DNA from 3 places in the Pseudomonas sp. GT1P32 genome. Region 2 is predicted to be linked to each of the others. Evidence: predicted binding sites of a transcription regulator. Region 2 holds the regulator's gene; each other region holds the start of a gene.
The links. Region 2 encodes sigma-54, which starts transcription at its own class of promoters, with help from an activator protein. Its sites were predicted from a motif close to ANTGGCATNNANNTTGCTNT; they were not measured.
Positions count from the first base shown of each region.

Region 1 (8,031 bases), 1.1 Mb from region 2:
CTTCCAGGCAACGAACAGGGCGCAGATGACGATCACCTGGCCGATCAGCCCGGCGGTTTTTGGCGACAGGCGATCCGCCAGCATGCCCATGATAAAGCGCAGTACGGCCCCGGCCAGAATCGGCGTGGCCACCACCAGCCCGCGTTGTTGGGTGGTCAGGTGCAGGTCGGCGGCGATCTGCACCGCCAGAGGGCCGAGCAGGTACCAGACCATGAAACTCAGGTCGAAATAGAGGAAGGCCGCGAACAGGGTCGGGGTATGGCCGGATTTCCAGAAGCTTGAATTCATCGCGCACCTCAGCTGTGAGTCGTCTCGAGAAGGAGTCATGAGCTTGCAGGTGGGGCGCCGCAACGGCCGCACCACCGGCCCCGGTCTGTGGGGCCAAAACAAAAAAACGCCGCCACCCGATTCGCCATGGGCAAATGAGGTGAGCGACGTCTTTGTCGTAGGTGGGGCAACCGCCGTTGGTTACCTGTAGTGATTGCTTAGCGAGATTTGTGCCAACAGTGTGAGACCGAGTCGCGTCGATTCGCGGGCAAGCCTCGCTCCTACAAGTATTGCGCTTGCTCTTGTAGGAGCGAGGCTTGCCCGCGAAGGCGTCCTTCAGCCGAGCAATTCACTCATCGCAATGATCTGCTCCGCCACCTGAATCAGCTTCTGCTGCCGGCTCATGGCCTGGCGGCGCATCAGCGTGTAGGCCTCTTCTTCGTTGCAGTCCTTCATCTTCATCAGCAGCCCCTTGGCCAGCTCGATGCGCTTGCGCTCGGCCAGCTGCTGGTCGCGGGCGTGCAGTTGCGCGCGCAGGGCCTGGTCGCTTTCGAAGCGTGCCATGGCCACGTCGAGAATCGGCTGCAAGCGTTGTGCGTGGATGCCTTCGACGATGTAGGCGCTGACCCCGGACTTGATCGCCTGACGCATCACGTCGGGGTCATGTTCGTCGGTAAACATCACAATTGGCCGTGGCTGGTCTCGACTCACCAGCACCACTTGCTCCATCACATCGCGGCTCGGTGACTCGGTATCGATCAAAATCACATCCGGACGCACCGTTTCGACGCGCGCGGGCAGGTCGATGGTCAGGCCGGACTCGTCGATGACCTCGAATCCGGCTTCGGTCAGGGCGGCCTTCAAGCGGCCGACTTTCTTCGCGGTGTCGTTGATCAGCAGGATACGCAACATGTTCGCAGTCTCCTGTCAGCGGCTGGCGAGTAGGGGCGAGCTGTCGCTCATGGCGTGCAGTTTGAAGCTGCGGGCATACCCGGCCGGGTCCGAGCCGTCCCAGATTTTGCCGTCGATCAACTGGCTGCTGCGCATTTCCCTGGCCGAAGAATCGACACCGACCGCGCTGGCGGCCTCTCGATACAAGTCTAGTTGCTGGACCTGACGGGCCACGGCGAGGTAGTCCGGGTCGTCGCGCAGCAAACCCCAGCGGCGGAACTGGGTCATGAACCACATGCCATCGGACAGGTAAGGCTGATTGACCTCGCCGGCGCCATGGAAGCGCAGCGCGTGCGGGTCTTGCCATTGGTTGCCGAGGCCGTCGGCGTAGTCGCCGAGCAAACGCGGTTCGATGCAGTCGAGCGGCGCGTCCAGGTATTGGGGGGCGCTCAGCAACTGCGCGGTGCTGCGGCGATTCTCGACGCTTTCTTCAATGAAGCGGCTGGCCTCCAGAATCGCCTTCACCAGCGCCCGGGCGGTGTTGGGGTATTGCTCGACGAAGGCGCGGGTGCAGCCGAGGACTTTTTCCGGATGATCGGGCCAGATGGTCTGGGTCGTTGCCATGGTGAAGCCGAGATTGTGTTTCACGGCGCTGGCGGACCACGGTTCACCGACGCAGAAACCATCGATTCGCCCGGCTTGCAGGTGCGCGACCATTTGCGGCGGCGGCACCACCACACTGTCGACGTCGTGCAGCGGATGAATGCCTTGGCTCGCCAGCCAGTAATACAGCCACATGGCGTGGGTGCCGGTCGGAAAAGTCTGGGCGAAGGTGAGTTTTGGGCGAGTTTGGTGCACGTGTCGATCCAGTGCTTCAGGACCGGTCACGCCCAACGCCTGCAAACCGTGGGAAAGGTTGATGCTCTGGCCGTTCTGGTTCAGGCCCATGAGCACCGCCATTTCGGTCGGCGCCACGCCGCCGATGCCCAGGTGCACGGCGTAGATCAAACCGTACAGGCTGTGGGCGGCATCGAGTTCGCCGCTGACCAGTTTGTCCCGCAGGTTGGCCCAGGAAGACTGGCGCTTGAGATTCAAGGTCAGGCCGTAGGGCTGGGCGAAGCCCTGAGTGGCGGCGACCACCACCGAGGCGCAATCGCTCAAGGCCATGAAACCGAGGTTGATGTCGGTCTTTTCCGGGGCATCGCTGCCGTTGACCCAGGCCAGAGGGCCCGCTGTGGTTTCATTCATGGCAAAACACCTTCCAAAAAAAGCGTCGTCCCAGGCCTTCGCGCAAGCAAAGCCGGGTGACGACGCCATTGTCCTTCCACTCATCCCGCCGTTGGCATGAGTGCTGATGCCTGTGTTGGTGCAAGGCATATGCCATCGCTTGCTGATTTTGTCGCGCGCCTCGCTTGCGACCCCGATGCCCGGCTATAATCGCCGCCTCATTTCGCCGCCATTCGAGTCAACGCCGCCCATGTACACCCTGGCCCGTCAGCTGTTGTTCAAACTTTCCCCGGAAACCTCCCACGATCTGTCCCTGGACCTGATCGGCGCGGGCGGGCGTTTGGGCCTCAACGGCTTGCTGTGCAAGGCGCCGGCAAAAATGCCGGTAAGCGTCATGGGTCTGGACTTCCCGAACCCGGTGGGTCTGGCAGCCGGTCTGGACAAGAACGGCGCGGCCATCGACGGTTTTGCCCAGTTGGGTTTTGGTTTTGTCGAAATCGGCACCATCACGCCGCGTCCGCAGCCGGGCAATCCGAAGCCACGGATTTTCCGTCTGCCGGAAGCCGAGGCGATCATCAACCGCATGGGCTTCAACAACCTCGGCGTCGATCACTTGCTGGCCCGCGTGGCTGCGGCCAAATACAAGGGCGTGCTGGGCATCAACATCGGCAAGAACTTCGATACCCCGGTCGAGCGTGCGGTCGACGATTACCTGATCTGCCTGGACAAGGTCTACGCCCACGCCAGCTATGTGACGGTCAACGTCAGCTCGCCGAATACCCCGGGCCTGCGCAGCCTGCAGTTCGGCGATTCGCTCAAGCAATTGCTGGCTGACCTGGCGACTCGTCGTGCCGAGCTGGCATTGCGTCACGGCAAACATGTTCCGTTGGCGATCAAGATCGCACCGGACATGACCGACGAAGAAACCGCACAAGTCGCGCAAGCGCTGATCGAAACCGGGATGGACGCGGTGATCGCCACCAACACCACCCTGAGCCGCGTCGGCGTCGAAGGCATGGAATACGGTGACGAGGCGGGCGGTCTGTCCGGCGCACCGGTTCGTGACAAGAGCACCCACACCGTGAAGGTGCTGGCGGCTGAGTTGGCGGGTCGCTTGCCGATCATCGCCGTGGGTGGCATCACCGAAGGCAAGCATGCCGCCGAGAAAATCGCGGCGGGTGCGAGCCTGGTGCAGCTCTATTCCGGCTTCATCTACAAAGGCCCGGCGCTGATTCGCGAGTCCGTGGACGCCATCGCCGCCCTGCGCTAAACCCCGTACCTGTAGGAGCGGCCGGGCGGCGTTCCGTTTGCCAGCGAAGGCGTCCTGACGATCGCTTTCGCCGGCAAGCCGTGCTCCTACAAGGTCGTTGGCGTCTTCGAGATCGCTTTCGCAGCATTGCATAACCCTTGTAGGAGCCGGCTTGCTGGCGATAGCGGTGGGTCAGCGACACATGTATTGCCTGATAGGACGCCATCGCCGGCAAGCCGGCTCCTACAGGGGGGGCTGGCCAAAGAGCAAGCATAAAAAAGGGCTCCTCGAAGGAGCCCTTGGGCCGAAGCCCGCCGCCCGGATGGGGCGTGCGTGGTAAGTCGTTACGTAATCAGGTTGTCGTGTCGGAGTGTGTGCCCTGTGTTAGCCGACGGCGTGAAGTTCGTTGAGTCTATGGATTCCCGCAGTGCCGGTCATACCGTCCCAGTTGTCGCCGCGTCCTTCTCGCCAGCCGTTAATCCAGGCTTGGCGTACTGACGGTAGAGTAAATGGGCAAAGCTCACGGGATTTGCCACCAACGCCATATTGATATCCGCGTAAAAATGCTCTTTCCAACGGATCACGCTTAAGTCTTCTCATAGGGTGTTGCCCTCACTTGTTGACTGTATGTATCGCGTTGACCTCAATCGAGGTCTGGCAGAAATGTCTGCCGTTGGGGGGCTCGCTGCCGGCGTGGCGAGCCAAGGTGTTGACGTCCGTTGTGGCGCCAACCTGTATTGAGTTCTAACCAATGCGTCACATCGAGGGAATGATCGTTTTGTCATAAGGACGTAACCATAAAGATGCTATGGCCATAAGTAACACGATGTTTGTCCCGTGTTTATTGGCCAAAGCCCTGTATGATCGGCCCCCCGCAGGATGAAGGGGTTAATCCTTTAGTGAGAATGCCTCGCGTTGGTCCCGGGCATTATTCGACGAAGGGTCGAGTTATGACATTTTGTTGCATCAACTTTTTTATCTGCCCGTGCATCTAAGCTCTTCTAACCTGAGCAGCACGGGTGGGACGGCACACCTTCGTGCCACGCGGGCGCTCTTTTAGAAAAGCGCCTGATTGAAAACCGGGCCGGCAATGCGTTGCCGGTTCACTTAGCCAAAGGCTCTGAAATTCCAATGTCCGATCAATTCGAAATCTTCCTCACTTGCCCAAAAGGCCTCGAAGGCCTGCTCATCGAGGAAGCCGTCGGGCTTGGCCTTGAAGAAGCGCGTGAGCACACCTCTGCCGTGCGCGGCATGGCGACCATGGAAACCGCTTATCGCCTGTGCCTGTGGTCGCGTCTGGCGAACCGGGTGCTGTTGGTGCTCAAGCGTTTCCCGATGAAGGACGCCGAAGACCTGTATCACGGCGTGCTCGATATCGAGTGGCAAGACCACATGCTCAACGACGGCACCCTGGCCGTCGAGTTCAGCGGTCACGGTTCGGGCATCGACAACACGCACTTTGGCGCCCTGAAAGTCAAAGACGCCATCGTCGACAAGCTGCGCACCCCGCAGGGCGGCCGTCCGTCCATCGACAAACTCAACCCGGACCTGCGTATTCACCTGCGCCTGGACCGTGGCGAAGCGATCCTGTCCCTCGACCTCTCCGGCCACAGCCTGCACCAGCGCGGCTATCGCCTGCAGCAAGGCGCGGCGCCGCTGAAGGAAAACCTCGCGGCCGCCATCCTGATCCGTTCCGGCTGGCCGCGCATTGCCGCCGACGGCGGCGCGCTGGCTGACCCGATGTGCGGTGTCGGTACGTTCCTCGTCGAAGCGGCGATGATCGCCGCCGATATGGCACCGAACCTGCGTCGCGAGCAGTGGGGTTTCACCGCGTGGCTTGGCCACGTGCCGGCGTTGTGGAAAAAGCTTCACGAAGAAGCCACCGAGCGCGCTGCGGCCGGTCTGGCCAAGCCACCGCTGTGGATTCGTGGCTACGAAGCCGACCCGCGCCTGATTCAACCGGGCCGCAACAACGTCGAGCGTGCCGGCCTGAGCGAGTGGATCAAGATCTATCAGGGCGAAGTCGGTACCTTCGAGCCGCGTCCGGACCAGAATCAGAAAGGCCTGGTGATCTGCAACCCACCGTACGGCGAGCGTCTGGGCGACGAGGCGAGCTTGCTCTACCTCTACCAGAACCTCGGCGAGCGTCTGCGTCAGGCCTGCCTGAACTGGGAAGCGGCGGTGTTCACCGGCGCGCCGGACCTGGGCAAGCGCATGGGCATCCGCAGCCACAAGCAGTATTCGTTCTGGAACGGCGCGTTGCCGTGCAAGCTGCTGCTGATCAAGGTCACGCCGGATCAGTTCGTCACCGGCGAGCGTCGTACCCCGGAACAGCGTCAGGTCGAGCGCGAACAGGCGGAATACGATCAGGCGCCGAACGAGCCGCAGGAACGCCAGTACAACAAAAACGGTAATCCGATCAAACCAGCCGCGGTACCCGCTCCGGTGATCGAGCAACCGCGTTTGAGCGAAGGCGGGCAGATGTTTGCCAACCGTCTGCAAAAGAATCTCAAGGCGCTGGGCAAATGGGTCAAGCGTGAAGGCATCGACTGCTACCGCGTCTACGATGCCGACATGCCGGAATACTCGATGGCCATCGACCTGTATCAGGATTGGGTTCACGTTCAGGAATACGCCGCGCCGAAATCCATCGACCCGGAAAAAGCCTCGGCGCGCATGTTTGATGCACTGGCAGCCATTCCGCAGGCGTTGAACATCGACAAGAACCGCGTAGTGGTCAAGCGTCGCGAGCGTCAGAGCGGTACCAAGCAGTACGAGCGTCAGGCGGCGCAAGGCAAGTTCGTCGAGGTCAACGAAGGCGGCGTGAAGCTGCTGGTCAACCTCACCGACTACCTCGACACCGGGCTGTTCCTCGACCACCGGCCAATGCGCATGCGCATCCAGAAAGAGGCGGCCGGCAAGCGCTTCCTCAATCTGTATTGCTACACCGCGACGGCCAGCGTCCACGCAGCCAAGGGCGGCGCGCGCAGCACCACCAGCGTCGACTTGTCGAAAACCTACCTCGACTGGGCGCGTCGCAACCTGTCGCTGAACGGTTTCTCCGACAAGAACCGTCTGGAGCAGAGCGACGTGATGGTCTGGCTGGATGCCTGCCGTGACGAGTTCGACCTGATCTTCATCGACCCGCCGACCTTCTCCAACTCCAAGCGCATGGAAGGGATCTTCGACGTGCAGCGAGATCAGGTGCAGTTGATCGACCTGGCCATGGCGCGACTGGCGCCGGGTGGCGTGTTGTACTTCTCCAACAACTTCCGCAAGTTCGCGCTCGAGGAAAACCTCACCGAGCGTTACGCGGTCGAGGAGATTACGACCCAGACCATCGATCCGGATTTCGCCCGCAACGGCAAGATCCACCGGGCCTGGAAAATCACTGCGCGCTGACAGTTTTTTGCATTGGATCCACAGAGCCTTGATTTTTAAAGGCTCTTGGCTTCTTTCAGTGCTGGTCAAATTGATGGCTAATAGCTATAACTCATCGCATGGCCAATGGGCTTTTCCGGCACCTGGCGTTTTGAGTTGCCTCTATGTCGTTGCACGCCGTGCGCCCAAAGATCCTGGGTTTTATCAGTGAAGACGTCTCGGCCTGGCTGGTCGCGTTGTTTGTATTGGTCGTCGGCGGGATTCTCACCGGGTTGCTCGCCTGGTCGACCCTGAATCTGTTTCACCAACAATTGCGGCAACGTTTCCAACTGCTGGCCAGTGAACGTTACAGCCGTATCGAAGAACGTTTCGAAGATCAGGAGCAGCGCCTCGATGGCCTGCGCCGATTCTTTGTCAATTCCGATTCGGTTGCCCGCGAGGAATTCGACGGTTACACCCAACCTTTGCTGCACCGGACACAGGCCTATTCGTTCGCCCTGCGGGTCAGTCGTGCCGAGCGGGCGGAGTTTGAGCGTCGGGTACGTGCAGAAGGTTTATCCGATTTCAGCATTCGTGAGCTCAATGCCGACGGTCAGCTGCAATTGGCAGCGGAACGCGATGAGTATGTCGTGGTGCTGTACAGCCAGACCCAGAGCAAGCTCGGCTCACCGTTGGGTTACGACCTGGCGGCGCAGCCCCTGCGTCGTGCCACCCTGGACCGGGCGGACCAGCATGGCCAGATGGCGGTGTCGCAACCGATGCATCTCGTCGCCATCGAGCCGGCCTATGCGCGGGGCGTGTTGCTGGTGGCGCCGGTCATTCCACGCAGCAGTCCAGACACGAAACCTTACGGTTATGTGATGGCGGTGATCAGCATGCGTCAGTTGCTTGCCGATGGCTTGCCGGAAGCGGGTCGTGATTATCTGTCGGTGCGAATCCTCGACCTGTCCACCGACGATCAGCACGAAGTGCTTTACGAATCGCCCAACGGCCCTGCCGTCAGTGAGTTGTCCGCG
Region 1 covers NZ_CM142704.1:2,346,724-2,354,754, reverse strand. Annotated here, with positions in the region: gene ACYZUC_RS10730 (nitrate/nitrite transporter) at 1-288, opposite strand, end outside; gene ACYZUC_RS10725 (ANTAR domain-containing response regulator) at 604-1,179, opposite strand; gene ACYZUC_RS10720 (CmpA/NrtA family ABC transporter substrate-binding protein) at 1,195-2,406, opposite strand; gene ACYZUC_RS10715 (quinone-dependent dihydroorotate dehydrogenase) at 2,636-3,655, shown strand; gene rmf (ribosome modulation factor) at 4,019-4,234, opposite strand; gene rlmKL (bifunctional 23S rRNA (guanine(2069)-N(7))-methyltransferase RlmK/23S rRNA (guanine(2445)-N(2))-methyltransferase RlmL) at 4,766-7,036, shown strand; gene ACYZUC_RS10700 (sensor domain-containing diguanylate cyclase) at 7,180-8,031, shown strand, end outside.
Region 1: ACYZUC_RS10720 (CmpA/NrtA family ABC transporter substrate-binding protein) is a predicted target of sigma-54. The motif match lies at 2,524-2,543, and genes of this name have one in related genera.

Region 2 (8,031 bases):
GCAACCGCTTTGGAGGCTCACCATGGAGCACTGGAAACGCACGATCGAAAGGGCAAACCGTTGTTTCATGCTGGGCGAATACGTCGATGCCCGCGAGGCTTACTTGCAGGCATTGGCCCTGGCCCAGGTGTTGTTCGAGCGCTGGGCGGATGCCGACGAAGCGGTGGCGGCCTGCGTCATTTCCCATCACAACCTGGCGGACCTGCATTTGCGTCTGAACCAGCCGGAGGAGAGCGCCGAATACCTGTGCGCCATCCACCAGCGCTTGTTGAAGACCATGCAGGACTCGCGACTGGCGCCCGCATTGCGTGAAGCCGCACTGCGTCAGAGCAGCAAAACCTACGTCGAACTGCTGAATTTCATCAGCGAGCATGGCGAATACCCGCGCACTCATCGTTTGCTGCACATCGATGCCGCGTCGCCCCCTGCGTCTCTACATCATGGAGTCCACTGAAATGGCTTTTAGCTTGCCTGCCTTGCCGTACGCCTACGATGCCCTGGAACCGCACATCGATGCGCAGACCATGGAAATCCACTACACCAAGCATCACCAGACTTACATCAATAACCTCAACGCTGCCGTCGAAGGCACCGAGTTCGCCGAGTGGCCGGTGGAAAAGCTGGTGGCAGCAGTCCAGCAACTGCCGGAAAAGCTCCGCGCGGCGGTGATCAATCAGGGCGGCGGTCACGCCAACCACTCGCTGTTCTGGGAAGTGATGGTGCCCAACGGCGGCGGTCAGCCGGACGGTGAATTGGCCAAGGCCATCGAAGACCAGTTGGGCGGTCTCGACCGTTTCAAGGAAGCCTTCACCAAAGCCGCACTGACCCGTTTCGGCAGTGGCTGGGCCTGGTTGAGTGTGACGCCGCAAAAGACGCTGGTCGTTGAAAGCAGCGGCAACCAGGACAGTCCTTTGATGAACGGCAATACGCCGATTCTGGGGCTGGATGTCTGGGAGCATGCCTATTACCTGCAGTATCAAAACCGCCGGCCGGAATACATCAACGCTTTTTACAACGTGATCAATTGGCCCGAAGTCGCTGCGCGCTATCAGGCTGCACTGGTTTAAGTCTTCTATAAAAACAATCCTGGGCAGACTATGGGCACTGAAACACTGGCGATCGGAAGTGGACGACTGTTTCGTTACGCGTTTGGGTCGCTGTTACTACTGGCGGGCGTGAGCCTGTTGGTTGCGCATGGGCTTGCGTGGCTGGACCTTGAGCCGAAACTGCTGCGTGCGTTGCAGGGCGGGGCAATTTGCGCCTTGGGCACGGCTCTGGGTGCGGTGCCGGTGCTGGTGATTCGACGCATGCCCCAGGCGGTCAGCGATACGCTGCTCGGCTTCGGTGCCGGGGTGATGCTCGCGGCGACGGCGTTTTCGCTGATCGTGCCGGGCATTGCCGCTGCTGAAAGCCTGGGGCTGACACCTTGGGCGGCCAGCGGTCTGATCAGTTTCGGCATCATGCTTGGCGCGTTCGGGCTGTATCTGGTGGATCGAAAGGTTTCCGGCGCTTCACCGGAAATGCTCGTCGGCACACTGGAGCGGCCGGTCATTCCGCCACGGATCTGGTTGTTCGTGTTTGCCATCATCGCCCACAACATTCCCGAAGGCATGGCGGTCGGTGTCTCGGCGGGTGGCGGCATGCCCGACGCCGACAGCCTGGCCATGGGCATCGCCTTGCAGGATGTGCCAGAAGGATTGGTCATTGCGTTGGTGTTGGCCGGAGCAGGGATGTCGCGGGTCAAGGCGTTCCTGATCGGGGCGGCATCAGGCTTGGTCGAGCCGGTCTTCGCACTGTTGTGCGCCTGGCTGGTAAGCCTGGCCGAGCTGTTGTTGCCGTTGGGCCTGGCGCTCGCGGCCGGGGCCATGTTGCTGGTGGTCACGCACGAAGTCATTCCCGAGTCGCGCCGCCATGGTCGCGACAAGCTGGCCAGCCTTGGGCTGCTGATCGGGTTTTGTTTGATGATGGTGATGGATACAGCGCTCGCCTAGGCGAGCGTTATTCGCCTTCGTCGAAGTAACGGTTGATCAAGTCTGTCAGCGCATCTAGCGCTTTTTGCTCGTCTTCGCCTTCGGTGCTGATATAGATTTTGGTGCCTTTGCCTGCAGCGAGCATCATCATTGCCATGATGCTTTTGCCGTCGACCGTTGATTCCGGCGTTCGTCCGACTCTGATCGTGCAGTCTTTGAACTCGCCGGCGACACCAACGAATTTGGCGGAAGCGCGGGCATGCAGGCCCAGCTTGTTGATGATTTCGATTTCCAGAGCAGGCATCGCGATGTGAATCCTTTAGCTGAGGTCGCGGTGGCGGACCTGGACGTTCTTCAGGGTTTTTTGCAGGGCCTGACCCAGACGTTCGGTCAGATAGACGGAGCGGTGGTGCCCGCCGGTGCAGCCGATGGCAATGGTGACATAAGCGCGGTTGCTGGCGGCAAAGCGCGGCAACCATTTGAGCAGGTACGTGGAAATGTCCTGGAACATCTCTTCGACGTCCGGCTGGGCGGCCAGGTATGTGGCAACCGGTTCATCAAGCCCGGACTGATCGCGTAGCTCGGGCTTCCAATAGGGGTTCGGCAGGCAGCGCACGTCGAACACCAGATCGGCGTCCACCGGCATGCCGCGCTTGAATCCGAACGACTCCACCAAAAACGCTGTGCCGGGTTCCGGCTGGTTCAGCAGGCGCAACTTGATGGTATCGCGCAGCTGGTACAGGTTCAGGTTGGTGGTGATGACCTTGAGATCGGCGAGGTCGGCAATCGGCCCCAGAAGGCTGGTTTCATCGTTGATCGCCTCGGCCAGCGAGCGGTTGGCGCTGCTCAGCGGGTGACGACGGCGAGTTTCCGAAAAACGCTTAAGCAAGGTTTCTTCGTCGGCGTCCAGGTACAGGACGTCGCACTGGATATGCCGGCTGCGAACTTCTTCGAGCAGTTCCGGAAACCGGCTCAGGTGGCTCGGCAGGTTGCGCGCGTCAATGGACACGGCAACCAGCGGTTGCGCCAGTTCGGTGTGGATCAGCGCGCGTTCAGCCAGTTCCGGCAACAACCCGGCGGGCAGGTTGTCGATGCAGTAATAGCCGTTGTCCTCGAGAACATCGAGCGCGGTGCTTTTACCTGAGCCGGAACGGCCACTGACGATGATCAAGCGCATGATTAGTGCCCGTTTTGCTCGTCCAGGACAACCTGATACAAGGCTTCATTGCTCGGGGCGCTACGCAGGCGATCGCGGACTTCCTTGCGATCGAGCATGCTGGCGATCTGACGGAGCAATTCAAGGTGCGCATCGGTAGCGGCTTCGGGGACCAGCAAGACGAACAGCAGGTCAACCGGAGCACCGTCGATGGCGTCGAAATCGATAGGGGCGTCCAGGTGCATCAAGGCGCTGATGGGCGAGGTGCAACCTTTCAGCCGACAGTGAGGGATAGCGATGCCGTTACCAAAACCGGTCGAACCGAGTTTTTCACGGGCAATCAACGCCTCGAAGACATCTTGCATCTCCAGATCCGGCACTTCCCGGGCGATCAGGTTGGCAATTTGCTCGAGGGCTTTCTTTTTGCTGCCGCCCGGCACGTTCACGAGGGAACGGCCGGGGGTCAGGATGCTTTCAAGTCGGATCATGGGTTGGGAGTGTTAACGACCGGTCGCGCCCTGGAGGAGGCTCTGGGTCTTTTCCTTATGCTTTTTGAGTTGTTTATCCAGCTTGTCGGTCAATGCGTCGATCGCCGCGTACATATCGGTATGTTCCGCGTTGGCGACCACTTCATTGCCGGGAATATGCAGCGTGGCTTCGATTTTCTGCTTCAGCTTTTCGACCGTCATCGTGACCTGCACGTTGGTGATCTTGTCGAAATGCCTCTCTAACCGTTCGAGTTTTTCGCCGATGTAGGTGCGAAGAGGTTCGGTCACTTCCAGTTGGTGTCCACTGATGTTGACTTGCATACAGCTTCTCCTTCGTTGCCAGTGCATAAAGCGGTAGACCAGATGATCTACCACTGGAACGCTGTGGCGTGGCTCTACATCAACCGCTTGCGTTCGCTCGAAGGCGCGATCCCGAGGGATTCGCGGTACTTGGCGACGGTGCGGCGAGCCACCTGAATGCCTTGTGCCTCCAGTAAACCAGCGATCTTGCTGTCACTCAACGGCTTTTTCTGATTTTCCGCGGCAACCAGTTTTTTGATGATCGCGCGGATCGCCGTGGACGAGCATTCACCGCCTTCGGAGGTGCTGACGTGGCTGGAGAAAAAGTATTTCAGCTCATATATGCCCCGGGGGGTATGCATGAATTTTTGTGTCGTTACGCGGGAAATCGTCGACTCGTGCATGCCCACCGCTTCGGCGATGTCATGCAGCACCAGCGGTTTCATCGCTTCGTCGCCGTATTCCAGAAAACCGCGCTGATGCTCGACGATCTGGGTGGCAACTTTCATCAGGGTTTCGTTGCGGCTTTGCAGGCTCTTGATGAACCAGCGGGCCTCTTGCAACTGATTACGCATGAAGGTGTTGTCGGCACTGGTGTCGGCGCGGCGAACAAAACCGGCGTATTGGGCGTTGACCCGCAACCGTGGCACCGATTCCTGGTTCAGCTCGACCAGCCAGCGCTCGTTGTCCTTGCGCACGATCACGTCGGGGACGACGTACTCGGCTTCGCTGGATTCGATCTGCGAGCCAGGGCGCGGGTTGAGGCTCTGAACCAGTTCGATCACCTGGCGCAGTTCATCTTCCTTGAGCTTCATGCGGCGCATCAGCTGGCTGTAGTCGCGGCTGCCGAGCAGGTCGATGTAATCGGTGACCAGGCGCTTGGCCTCGGCCAGCCAAGGTGTCTTGGCTGGAAGCTGGCGCAATTGCAGCAGCAGGCATTCACCCAGGTTGCGGGCGCCGATGCCGGCGGGTTCGAATTGCTGGATGCGATGCAGGACGGCTTCGATTTCGTCCAGTTCGATGTCGAGTTCCGGATCGAAGGCTTCGAGGATTTCCTCGAGGGTTTCGTCCAGGTAGCCCTGATTGTTGATGCAATCGATCAGGGTCACGGCGATCAGGCGATCGGTGTCGGACATCGGCGCCAGGTTCAGTTGCCACAACAGGTGGCTTTGCAGGCTCTCACCGGCGGATGTACGGGTAGTAAAATCCCACTCGTCGTCATCGTTGCTCGGCAGGCTGCTGGCGCTGGTCTGGTAGACGTCTTCCCAGGCGGTGTCGACGGGCAGTTCGTTGGGAATGCGCTCGTTCCAGTCACCTTCCTCGAGGTTGTCCACCGTCGGGGCGGTTTCCTGATAGGAGGGTTCTGAAACGTCGGCGTTGGGTTGCTGTTCGGCTTTGTCGGCCAAGGGGTCGGCGTTATCGAAGTCGTCGCCTTCTTCCTGGCGTTCGAGCATCGGATTGGACTCCAGGGCCTCCTGGATTTCCTGTTGCAGGTCCAGGGTCGACAATTGGAGCAGGCGGATGGCCTGTTGCAGCTGCGGTGTCATCGTCAGCTGCTGGCCCATTCTCAAGACTAGCGATGGTTTCATGGCAGGGGCTAAACACCTTATTCGCCGGCGCACATGCGCCATCCACTACAGGGCGCCGAAGCGCCAAACATAAGCAAATTATATGCCCGAAACCGTAGCGTTTGCCTAGAGCGCTGTAACAATAAAAAAGTATTGATTTTTTATCGAGACAAGCGCTCGGACAGCCAGCCAGACACCTCAGCGCTTACAGGCGGAACTCATGGCCCAGATAGACTTCTTTCACGAGGTCGTTGGCCAGGATGGTGGCCGAATCACCTTCGGCGATCAATTGGCCATCGTTGACGATGTAGGCGGTTTCGCAGATATCCAGCGTTTCACGGACGTTGTGGTCGGTGATCAGCACGCCAATGCCCTTGGCCTTGAGGTGGTAGATGATCTGTTTGATGTCGCCCACCGAAATCGGGTCCACGCCGGCGAACGGTTCGTCGAGGAGGATGAATTTCGGGTTGGTGGCCAGTGCCCGGGCGATTTCCACACGGCGGCGTTCGCCACCGGACAGGCTCATGCCGAGGTTGTCGCGGATGTGGCTGATGTGGAATTCCTGCAGCAGGCTTTCCAGTTCCTTGCGACGACCGGCCTTGTCGAGTTCCTTGCGGGTCTCGAGGATCGCCATGATGTTGTCGGCGACCGATAGTTTGCGGAAGATCGACGCTTCTTGCGGAAGATAGCCGATACCTGCCTTCGCACGACCGTGCATCGGCTGGTGGCTGACGTCCAGATCATCGATCAGTACGCGACCCTGATCGGCCTGAACCAGGCCGACAATCATGTAGAAGCAGGTGGTTTTGCCGGCGCCGTTAGGGCCAAGCAGGCCGACGATCTGACCGCTGTCGATAGACAGGCTGACGTCGCGCACGACCTGACGGCTCTTGTAGCTCTTGGCCAAATGCTGAGCTTTCAGAGTTGCCATTACGGGGCCTTTTGCTCGTCGGTTTTCTTTTTCGGCTGGATCACCATGTCGATACGCGGACGCGACTCGGTCACATTGGTGCCCGTGGCTCGGCCTGCGCTGGCAAGCTTTTTGTTGGTGTCGTAGACGATTTTCTCGCCTTGGGTGACGTTGCCGTCTTTATCGACAACTTTGGCGCGATCAATCAGCACGACGCGGTCTTGCGAGGCGTGATACTGGATGGTGACGCCCCAGCCCTGAACCGGCTTGGTGTCACCAGCGGTTTGGATCTGCTCGAAGTAGGCGAGGTTGCCCACCGAGGTCACCACGTCGATGTCGCCGTTAGGTTTGCGGGTCATGGTCACAGTATTGCCGGTGACCTTCATTGAGCCCTGAGTGATGATCACGTCACCTTTATAGGTGGCAACGCCATTCTTGTCGTCCAGTTGGGCGTCGTCGGCCTGAATGCGGATAGGCTGATCTCTATCGGTCGGCAGAGCCCAGGCGCTCACGCTTCCCAGTGCTGCGCTCAGACCGAGCAAAATAGGGAGAGTTTTAACGAGCCTCATACTGTCCTCTTACGTTCGATAGCAGGTGTATCCTGCTTTCTTTCAAATACGCTTTCATTCCCTTGCCAGTCGATACACCGCCAGCGCCGTCGATTCTAACGGGTTGCTCGGTCTGCGCATATTGCTGTTGCGGGAACACGGTCATGCGGGTGGTGGTAATCAGGGTCTTGCGGTTTTTCTCGTCGAAGCGCGTGATGCGCACCGAGTCAATCAGTTCGACCTGAGTGCCGTCCGGGTTGACCTCGCCGTGTTCGCTCTGGACGTGCCAGGGGAACTCGGTGCCGCGGAACATGTTCAGGTCCGGGTTGGTCAACAGCGTCACTTCGGTCGCCTTCAGGTGTTCAACCTTGTCGGACGTCATTTCGTATTGCAGTTTGCCATCCGGCAGGTACTGGACGCTGTGCGCGTTGATCGCGTAGTAGTCGATCGCGCTTTCATCGACCGTTACCACTGGCTTGTCGAGGAAGCGTTCCGGGCTGATGTTCCAGTAGCCAACCGCAGCAAATATCGCTGCGATGCAACCGAACATCAGGAAGTTGCGAAATTTCTTGCTCAGCATAGTTGGCTCACAGGTACGCGGCGTTGGCCGCATCGAGGCGGCCCTGGGCGCGCAGGATCAATTCGCAGAATTCGCGAGCGGCACCCTCGCCACCACGGGCCTGGGTGATGCCGTGGGCGTGTTCACGCACAAAACTGGCGGCATTGGCCACCGCCATACCCAGGCCAACGCGGCGAATCACCGGCAGGTCTGGCAGGTCGTCGCCGAGGTAGGCGACTTGTTCGTAGCTTAGGTTGAGCTGGGCGAGAAGCTCGTCAAGCACCACCAGTTTATCTTCACGGCCCTGATAAAGGTGGGGAATGCCGAGGTTCTTCGCTCGTCGCTCGACCACCGGGGTCTTGCGGCCGCTGATGATAGCCGTCTGCACGCCCGCTGCCATCAACATCTTGATGCCCTGGCCGTCGAGTGTATTGAATGTCTTGAATTCGCTGCCGTCTTCAAGGAAGTACAGGCGTCCGTCGGTCAGGACGCCGTCGACGTCGAATACCGCCAGTTTGATCTGTTTGCCGCG
Region 2 covers NZ_CM142704.1:3,435,836-3,443,866, reverse strand. Annotated here, with positions in the region: gene ACYZUC_RS15900 (hypothetical protein) at 23-454, shown strand; gene ACYZUC_RS15895 (superoxide dismutase) at 456-1,067, shown strand; gene ACYZUC_RS15890 (ZIP family metal transporter) at 1,098-1,991, shown strand; gene ACYZUC_RS15885 (HPr family phosphocarrier protein) at 1,999-2,274, opposite strand; gene rapZ (RNase adapter RapZ) at 2,290-3,147, opposite strand; gene ptsN (PTS IIA-like nitrogen regulatory protein PtsN) at 3,150-3,614, opposite strand; gene hpf (ribosome hibernation-promoting factor, HPF/YfiA family) at 3,627-3,935, opposite strand; gene ACYZUC_RS15865 (RNA polymerase factor sigma-54) at 4,010-5,503, opposite strand; gene lptB (LPS export ABC transporter ATP-binding protein) at 5,688-6,413, opposite strand; gene lptA (lipopolysaccharide transport periplasmic protein LptA) at 6,413-6,961, opposite strand; gene lptC (LPS export ABC transporter periplasmic protein LptC) at 6,948-7,520, opposite strand; gene ACYZUC_RS15845 (KdsC family phosphatase) at 7,528-8,031, opposite strand, start outside.

Region 3 (8,031 bases), 980 kb from region 2:
CTGACACACCATCGCTGGCAAGCCAGCTCCTACACAGGGACGTGGTGTTGCGGATTATTGTTGTTGCACTGAGATCACCGGCGTCGGCGACACAAATACCTTCGCGTGCATCTGCTCGCACCCGCCGCCCCGACGCATCCCGCGCACCGGGCAGGCATCCAGGTAATCCAGGCCCACCGCCAGTTTCAAATGCCGCTCCGGTCGCGCCAGTTCATTGGTCACGTCAAAGCTGTACCACGCGTCATCCAGCCAGGCTTCCGCCCACGCGTGGCTGGCCAGATGCTCGCTGTTCTCGCTGTACAAATAGCCCGACACATAACGCGACGGAATGCCCAGGCTGCGGGCGCAGGCGAGAAACGCGTGGGTGTGGTCCTGACAGACACCCGAACGCCCGGCGAAGGCTTGCGCGGCGCTGGTGTCCACTTCGGTGGAGCCCGGCGTGTAGGTCATGTGCGAATTCAGGCCATGCATCAAGTCGATCAATGCCGCGCGATCCCGGCGCTTTTTGCACGCCTTCTCGGCGAACGCACGCAAGGCTTCGTCAGCCTCGGTCAGGCGCGTGAAGCGCAGGAACGGCAGCGCCGACTGGCTCTCGTGCTCGGCTTCACGCAATTCGTCGATGTCGACCTGGCCACGGGCGCCAATGATGATCGCTTCATGCGGCTCATCCATGGTCAGCACGTGCAGGATGTTGCCGAACGGATCGAGCTGTGCGCGCACCGGGCGCGGCAGGTCGAGCTGCCAGCTGAGCACGTGTTGGCGCTCGCTGTCGTGAGGGGTCAGTCGCAGGTACTGGATGCTCGCCCGCACCTGATCTTCGTAGTGATAGGTGGTCTCGTGGCTAATGGAAAGTCTCATGCAGCCTCCAGGTAGGAACTGTGTATGGCGTTACCCAACTGGCGCACCAGCGGGATGAACTCGGTCAGCCAGGCGTGCAGGCCTTCGTCGAGAATTTCGTTGATGCCGGTATAGCGCAGGCGGGCGTCCATCTCGGCGGCCAGACGTTGCGCAGGACGGCCATTGGCCCCCGGCAGTTGAGCGAGGATCTGGTCGATTTCTTCGGTGCACGCGCGCAAGGATCGCGGGACATCGGCGCGCAGCAACAGCAGCTCGGCCACATGCCGGGCGCCGGGCGCGTCGCGGTAGATTTCGGTGTAGGCCTCGAACGACGACAACGCCCGCAACAAGGCACTCCACTGGTAATAGGCGTGAGCCGTGCCGTCGCTGACCGCTTCGGCCTGATCGCCAGCCATTTCGTAGCGTGCATCGAGCAGGCGCAAGGTGTTGTCCGCCCTTTCGATGAAAGTGCCCAGACGAATAAAACGGAACGCATCGTTACGCATGATCGTGCCGTAGGACGCGCCGCGAAACAGGTGGGAACGTTCCTTGATCCACTCGCAGAAACGACTCATGCCGTAGCGACTCAAGCCCTGATCGGCGATGCCGCGAATTTCCAGCCAGGTGGCGTTGATGTTTTCCCACATGTCCGCGGTGATTCGCCCCCGCACGGCATGGGCACTGGCCCGCGCCGAACCGAGGCAGCTGTAAATGCTCGCCGGGTTGGCCGCGTCCAGGGCAAAAAAGTGCAGCAGCCGTTCGGCATGCAACTCGCCGTGGCGTTCGAGGTAATCGTCCAGGGTGCCGGTTATCAGCAGCGGCATGGCGAGTTCGTGCAGACCGTCACCGCGGCCATCCTGCGGCATCAGCGACAGCGAATAACTGATGTCGAGCATCCGTGCGAGGTTTTCCGCCCGCTCCAGGTAACGCGACATCCAATACAAATCCGAGGCAGTTCTACTTAACATGGCAGGCTTCCTTCAATCCTCGACCACCCAGGTGTCCTTGGTTCCGCCGCCCTGGGAGGAATTCACCACCAGGGAGCCTTCACGCAGGGCGACACGGGTCAAACCGCCGGGCACAACCCGGGTTTCGCGGCCAGACAATACAAACGGACGCAGGTCGATATGGCGTGGTGCGATGCCGTTTTCGACAAAGGTCGGGCAGGTCGACAGGGACAACGTCGGTTGCGCGATGTACGCGTGGGGCTTGGCCTTGATCCGCTCGCGGAAGGATTCGATTTCCGCCGCCGTCGCCGCCGGCCCCACCAGCATTCCGTAACCGCCGGAGCCCTGGGTTTCCTTGACCACCAGTTCTGGAAGATTGGCCAGCACGTGGGACAGTTCGGAGGGATTACGACATTGGAACGTCGGAACGTTCTTCAGGATCGGCTCTTCGTCGAGGTAGAAACGGATCATGTCGGTGACAAACGGGTACACCGACTTGTCGTCCGCCACCCCGGTGCCGATGGCATTCGCCAGCACCACATTGCCCGAGCGGTACGACGACAACAGCCCGGGAACGCCAAGCATCGAGTCCGGATTGAACGCCAGCGGATCGAGGAATGCATCGTCGAGACGGCGGTAGATCACGTCGACGGCTTTCGGCCCGTCCGTGGTGCGCATGAACACCTTGTCGTCACGCACGAACAGGTCCGCGCCTTCCACCAGCTCCACGCCCATTTCCCGAGCGAGAAACGCATGCTCGAAAAACGCGCTGTTGAAGCGACCCGGCGTCAGTACCACCACGCTCGGGTTATCGAGGTGGCTGGAGCTTTTCAGGGTGTCGAGCAACAGGTTCGGATAATGATCGATCGGGGCGATGCGCTGGGCCGAGAACAACTCGGGGAACAGGCGCATCATCATCTTGCGGTCTTCGAGCATGTAGCTCACGCCGCTGGGTGTACGAAGGTTGTCTTCAAGCACGTAGTACGTGCCGTCGCCATCGCGCACCAGGTCGACGCCGGAAATGTGGGAATAGATATCCCGGTGCAGATCCAGCCCCTGCATCGCCAACTGGTATTGCTCGTTGGCCAGCACTTGTTCGGCCGGGATGATGCCGGCCTTGATGATGCGCTGCTCGTGATAGAGGTCGGCGAGGAACATGTTCAGCGCCTTGACCCGCTGGATGCAGCCGCGTTCGACGATCCGCCATTCACTGGCGGGGATGCTGCGCGGAATGGTGTCGAAAGGAATCAGGCGCTCTGTCCCCTGCTCGTCCCCGTAGAGCGTGAAAGTAATCCCGGCGCGATGAAACAGCAGATCGGCCTCGCGTCGCCGTTGTGCCAAAAGCTCGTCAGGCGTTTCGGCCAGCCAACGGGCAAACTCCCGATAATGCGGGCGGACCTGGCCGCCGGCATCGTACATCTCATCAAAATAGGTGCGGATCATGCCGTACTCCTTGTCACCCGGACATCTAGGCTTCGCAAGGCCCGTGCCATCGGCAGAAACGCTTTGATATCAATCGGTTGGATAATCACATCATTAACACCGCACCAATCCTGTGCGGCAAATGCCCCAACCTGATCGCCCCCGCTTCATTGCGAAGCAATGCTGTCGCCTATCACCAGCATAGTCAGAGTTGATTTCACTGCCCGGGGGGTGATGCGGATAATTCGCGCATTCGCTGGAAATGCTCACCGAACTTCCCTTTTAGCCGCCTGTTCAGGCGGCTTTTTTTTGTTTCGGGATTTGTGGCTGATGGTTTGGCGGTGATTGAGAGGACGTCATCGCCAGCAAGCTGGCTCCTACAGGGGGCGGTGATTTGTGGCACGCTGGATTTCTGTAGGAGCCGGCTTGCCGGCGATGGGGCCTGAAACTCTGCGGTGATTTGGAGGGCGCCATCGCCAGCAAGCTGGCTCCTACAGGGCGGTGGTGATTTATGGCATGCCGGTTTTCTGTAGGAGCCGGCTTGCTGGCGATCGGCCCTCGAATTCTGCACAAACGAAAACGGCCAACCCGAAGGTCAGCCGTTAGTGGATGTTGTCGCTGTTCATAGTGTTATGCGAGTAGCCCTCGTACCTCCTGCTTGACGCCCCATCCTTCGATGATGCCACCCAAAGGCTCGACCACCGCCTCGAAGTCCTGCTCAAAGTCGCCGATGCCGTCATAGGTGGCGTACATCACTTTACTCAGTTCCAGGGACCAGGCGCCGTCGTCGCGCACGCTGATTTGTGCATTCATGGATTCACCGCAGTAATGCCCTGCCGCCCTGCGTGCCCGCTCCTCGTCCGGGAAAATGGCGTAGAACTCGATGGGATGGAATCGTGAAAAGTCGAAACCGCCTTCTTTCATGCGGCGCAGAACCGAGCTGCTGATGTCTTCTTGATAGGCTGTGCTCATGAAACGTCCTCCTGATACCGATGGATAGACTTTCCGTACTCCCGACGCCGGCAACCGAAGGGTGCGAGCGCTGCGGCAAGCAAATTGCCGATGGGAAACAAGCATGTAGCTGACAAGACCAGACCTTAGCGATCCATTCGCTGATCTCGCTTGCAGAGTAGCCCCAAGTCGGAGCCGCTGCCAAGGCCTGGTTGTTTCACGAGTGTTCCAGAGGGGGTATCAGACGGGAGTAATGCCGAGGATTTCGATGCTGTTCTGGGCTTTGAGATTTTTAACGCTTGCATCAGCAGTTCGCCCTTCCAGATCGTTCAGATCCAGTTCGGCGGCGACAGGAAGGAGACGTGCCTTGATCAGTTTGGCGGCGTGCTCGTTGTCCGGGCATTCGTCGCACTCAAAAACTTCGTCGACTGTTTCACCGTGATCATCCACGAAAGTGATTTTCCACTTTTGCATCACTGCCTCCTCGAACAAACCCGTAGATGGGCTTACATCCATCTGGACTTTTACCCTGACCGATCGTTCAAACAGATTACGCCGTGCAAGCATGAAAAACACGGTCCCTGTAGGAGCGAAGCTTGCTCGCGAAGGCGGCATACCAGTCAATAAACATGTCGACTGAAACACCGCTTTCGCGAGCAAGCTTCGCTCCTACAGGGGTTTTGCGTATTTCTTCAGTCGTTGCTTGGCTTGTTCACGGCCTGCAACACGTATTGCGGCAAGGCGAACGCGCCGATGTGGATTTCCGGATTGTAGTAGCGGGTGATGATGCCGCTGCCAGCAAAGCGCTGTTGCAGGGTTTCGCGGGACAATTTGCGATAAGCGGTGTTGGTCGCGCCCCAGGCAAAAGTCATCGAACCACCGATGTAGGTCGGCACGGCGGCCTGGTAGAAGTGCCAGTCCGGGAACAGGCTGCGCAGGCGGCCGGCGGTGGTTTTGACTTCTTCGATCTGCATGAACGGCGTGCCGTTCTGAGTCACCAGGATGCCGCCTTCGTTGAGGCAACGACGACAGGCCTGGTAGAAGTTTTCCGAGAACAGCACTTCGCCCGGACCGATCGGGTCGGTGGAGTCGGAAATGATCACGTCGAACTTTTCAGTGGTGGTGGCGACGAAACGCATGCCATCGTCGATCACCAGGTTCAGGCGCGGATCATCGAATGCACCCTTGGAGTGGTTCGGCAGGAACTCCTTGCACATGTCGACCACGGTGCCGTCGATCTCGACCATGGTGATGTGCTCGACGCTACGGTGTTTGGCCACTTCACGCAGCATGCCGCCGTCGCCACCGCCGATGATCAGCACGCGCTTGGCACTGCCGTGCGCCAGGATCGGCACGTGGGTGAGCATCTCGTGGTAGATGAATTCGTCGGCTTCGGTGGTCTGGATCACGCCGTCCAGTGCCATGACGCGGCCCATGCGCGGGTTCTCGAAAATCACCAGGTGCTGGTGTTCGGTGCGCACTTCGTGCAGCAGTTTTCCCATGCGAAAACGCTGGCCGTAGCCTTCGTAGAGGGTTTCCAGGTAATCGCTGGTTGGAGTGTTGCTCATGGGAAGTGCTCCGATGAATGCGGTGGCAACGGACGGTTACCCGCCCATGATGGCCAATCGATCAGCTCGATTGCCCGGGAAAGGCGCGCATTCTACGTCGCGGAAGATGACAGGTCGAACCTTCTGACGCCAAGTACCTGTAGGAGCGAGCGGTGCGGCGATCCGACTTGCCCGCGAAAGCGTCCGTGAGGTCGCCAAAAGCTTCGCGGGCAAGCCTCGCTCCTACAGGGGACGGTGTTCGTTGGGTCAGATACGCACGTTGCCCCGTGGCCCGGCGATGGCCCAGATGATCAGGCCCAGGACCGGCAGCAGCAGGATCAGCAAGACCCAGATGATTTTCATCACGGTGTCGGCGCCACTTTTCAGCACGTTGATGATTGCCCAGATGTCCAGGACAAGGATGATCAGGCCCACCAGGCCGTTGAACGTGGAACCCATGGTGTCGCTCCCTAAGCGTTGTGTGCCCTCTCAGGATAGTCGGCCCCAGGGGTTTCGTTTCATGCCATCAAACGTGGATGGCTACTTTCAGGGCTTCCAGGGAAGGCGCGGCAGCGATGCCGACCTCGGCGCACAGTTCGAGCACACGCGGTACGTCGTTGCCGAAGACCAGCACCACTTGCAGTTCGTCGTCGAGCAACTGGCTGAAATTCATCAGCGTATAACCGCCGTTTTCCTTGTTCATGCTGCCCATCTGCACCTGGATGCGATTGAGCGCGGTCAGCGCTTCGGTCTTGGCCAGTTGCTTGGGTTTGATGTTGAAATCAACGCCCGGACCAAACGAAGCGACGATCTGCGCGAACAGGTCCACATAGGTGTCCGCCTGGAACAGCACGGTTTCCGGCAGGCTGCCGACGACGACCCACTCGCCCAACGGAATCGGGAAGGTGTCGTCGTAGTTAACGTCCGGATTGGCTGTCAGAAAAGCTTCTGGATCGGCGTAAGCCTGGGCCGCTTCGTCGGCGACTTTGAGGATTTCGTCTTCGCTCATGCACCCGGAGCTGATTTTGCTGATGAGTTCGACGAGTGCGGCTTTCATGGGGGCGGAATCCTGTAGCGAGGGAATTTTGAAGGCGCGAAGGATAGCGCATTACGCCCTGCAGTTCCTGTGCGCGAGCGTGACCGGGAATGTTGACCCATATCAAGATCCGGCGCGCGGGGCAGCGGCACAATGCTGGCACCTTGCCAATGCTGTTTCCGCTATCAGAGAAGACCTCCATGGGTGCCTGGCTTAGCAACATCTCGCTGAAATATAAATTCTGGGCGGTCAATGCTGTCGCCTTCGTCACGACCCTGTTGTTGGTGCTGTATGCCGTACAGCTCGAACAACAGGCCCGCAGTCACGCATCCAAAGTGTCCGCCCAGGCACAGGCACGCCTGCTCGGCGCCTGGCCGGCCGGGCAAGCGCTGCCCAAGGCCGACAACCTGCTGACGTTCAGTCGCGGGCACGCGCCGCTGCTCAACGACCAACCCGTGCTGGAACTGACGGACAGCAACGGCTGGGTCGAAATCAACTCGATGCCGCTGTTCGGCGAAAACCCGTTGATGGGCGCCGAAGTGTTCACCCGTGCCGATGGCCAACACGTCGCCGTAATTGCCTATGGCCCGAGCCTGAGCCAGGTGTTCGAAGAACGTTTCGCCAACTACGCCGTGGCGGTGTTCATCCTGATGCTGGCGATGCTCGGAGCGTCGCAATTGTTGATCCGCTTTCTGCTCAGCCAGCTCAATACGTTGAAAGACGTCATGCTCCACGTCGAAAAAACCGGTGACCTCTCGGCCCGTGTGCCGTTGGCCTGCACGGACGAAGTCGGGCAGATGGCCGGTGCGTTCAACGCGATGCAGGCCGGTTACCAGCGGGTGGTCAACACCGTCGCCAGCACCGCACGACAACTGGATGACGGTGCCGCTCGGCTGGCATCGAGCATGAACGAAGTGCGCCACGGCATGCTCGGCCAGCAAAGTGAGACCGATCAGGCCGCCACGGCGATCAACGAAATGACCGCCACCGTCTACCACATCGCCCAGCACGCCGGTGCCACCCGCGACCTTTCGAAAACCGCCGACACCCTGGCCGGCAGCGGCCAGGAAGTGGTCAGCCGCGTGCAGAAATCGATTGCCGGGTTGTCCACTGGCGTCCAGCAGACGGCCGAGATGATTCAGCGTCTGGCCGAAGACAGCCAGAAGATCAACGGCGTGGTCAACGTAATCCACAGCATTGCCGAGCAAACCAATCTGCTGGCGCTGAATGCGGCGATTGAAGCAGCCCGGGCCGGGGAAATGGGTCGTGGTTTTGCCGTGGTCGCCGATGA
Region 3 covers NZ_CM142704.1:2,454,924-2,462,954, forward strand. Annotated here, with positions in the region: gene ACYZUC_RS11230 (transglutaminase family protein) at 55-858, opposite strand; gene ACYZUC_RS11235 (alpha-E domain-containing protein) at 855-1,805, opposite strand; gene ACYZUC_RS11240 (circularly permuted type 2 ATP-grasp protein) at 1,818-3,227, opposite strand; gene ACYZUC_RS11245 (ribonuclease E inhibitor RraB) at 3,837-4,178, opposite strand; gene ACYZUC_RS11250 (hypothetical protein) at 4,398-4,631, opposite strand; gene speE (polyamine aminopropyltransferase) at 4,850-5,725, opposite strand; gene ACYZUC_RS11260 (PLDc N-terminal domain-containing protein) at 5,972-6,163, opposite strand; gene ACYZUC_RS11265 (hypothetical protein) at 6,231-6,761, opposite strand; gene ACYZUC_RS11270 (methyl-accepting chemotaxis protein) at 6,941-8,031, shown strand, end outside.
Region 3: ACYZUC_RS11240 (circularly permuted type 2 ATP-grasp protein) is a predicted target of sigma-54. The motif match lies at 3,259-3,278, and genes of this name have one in related genera.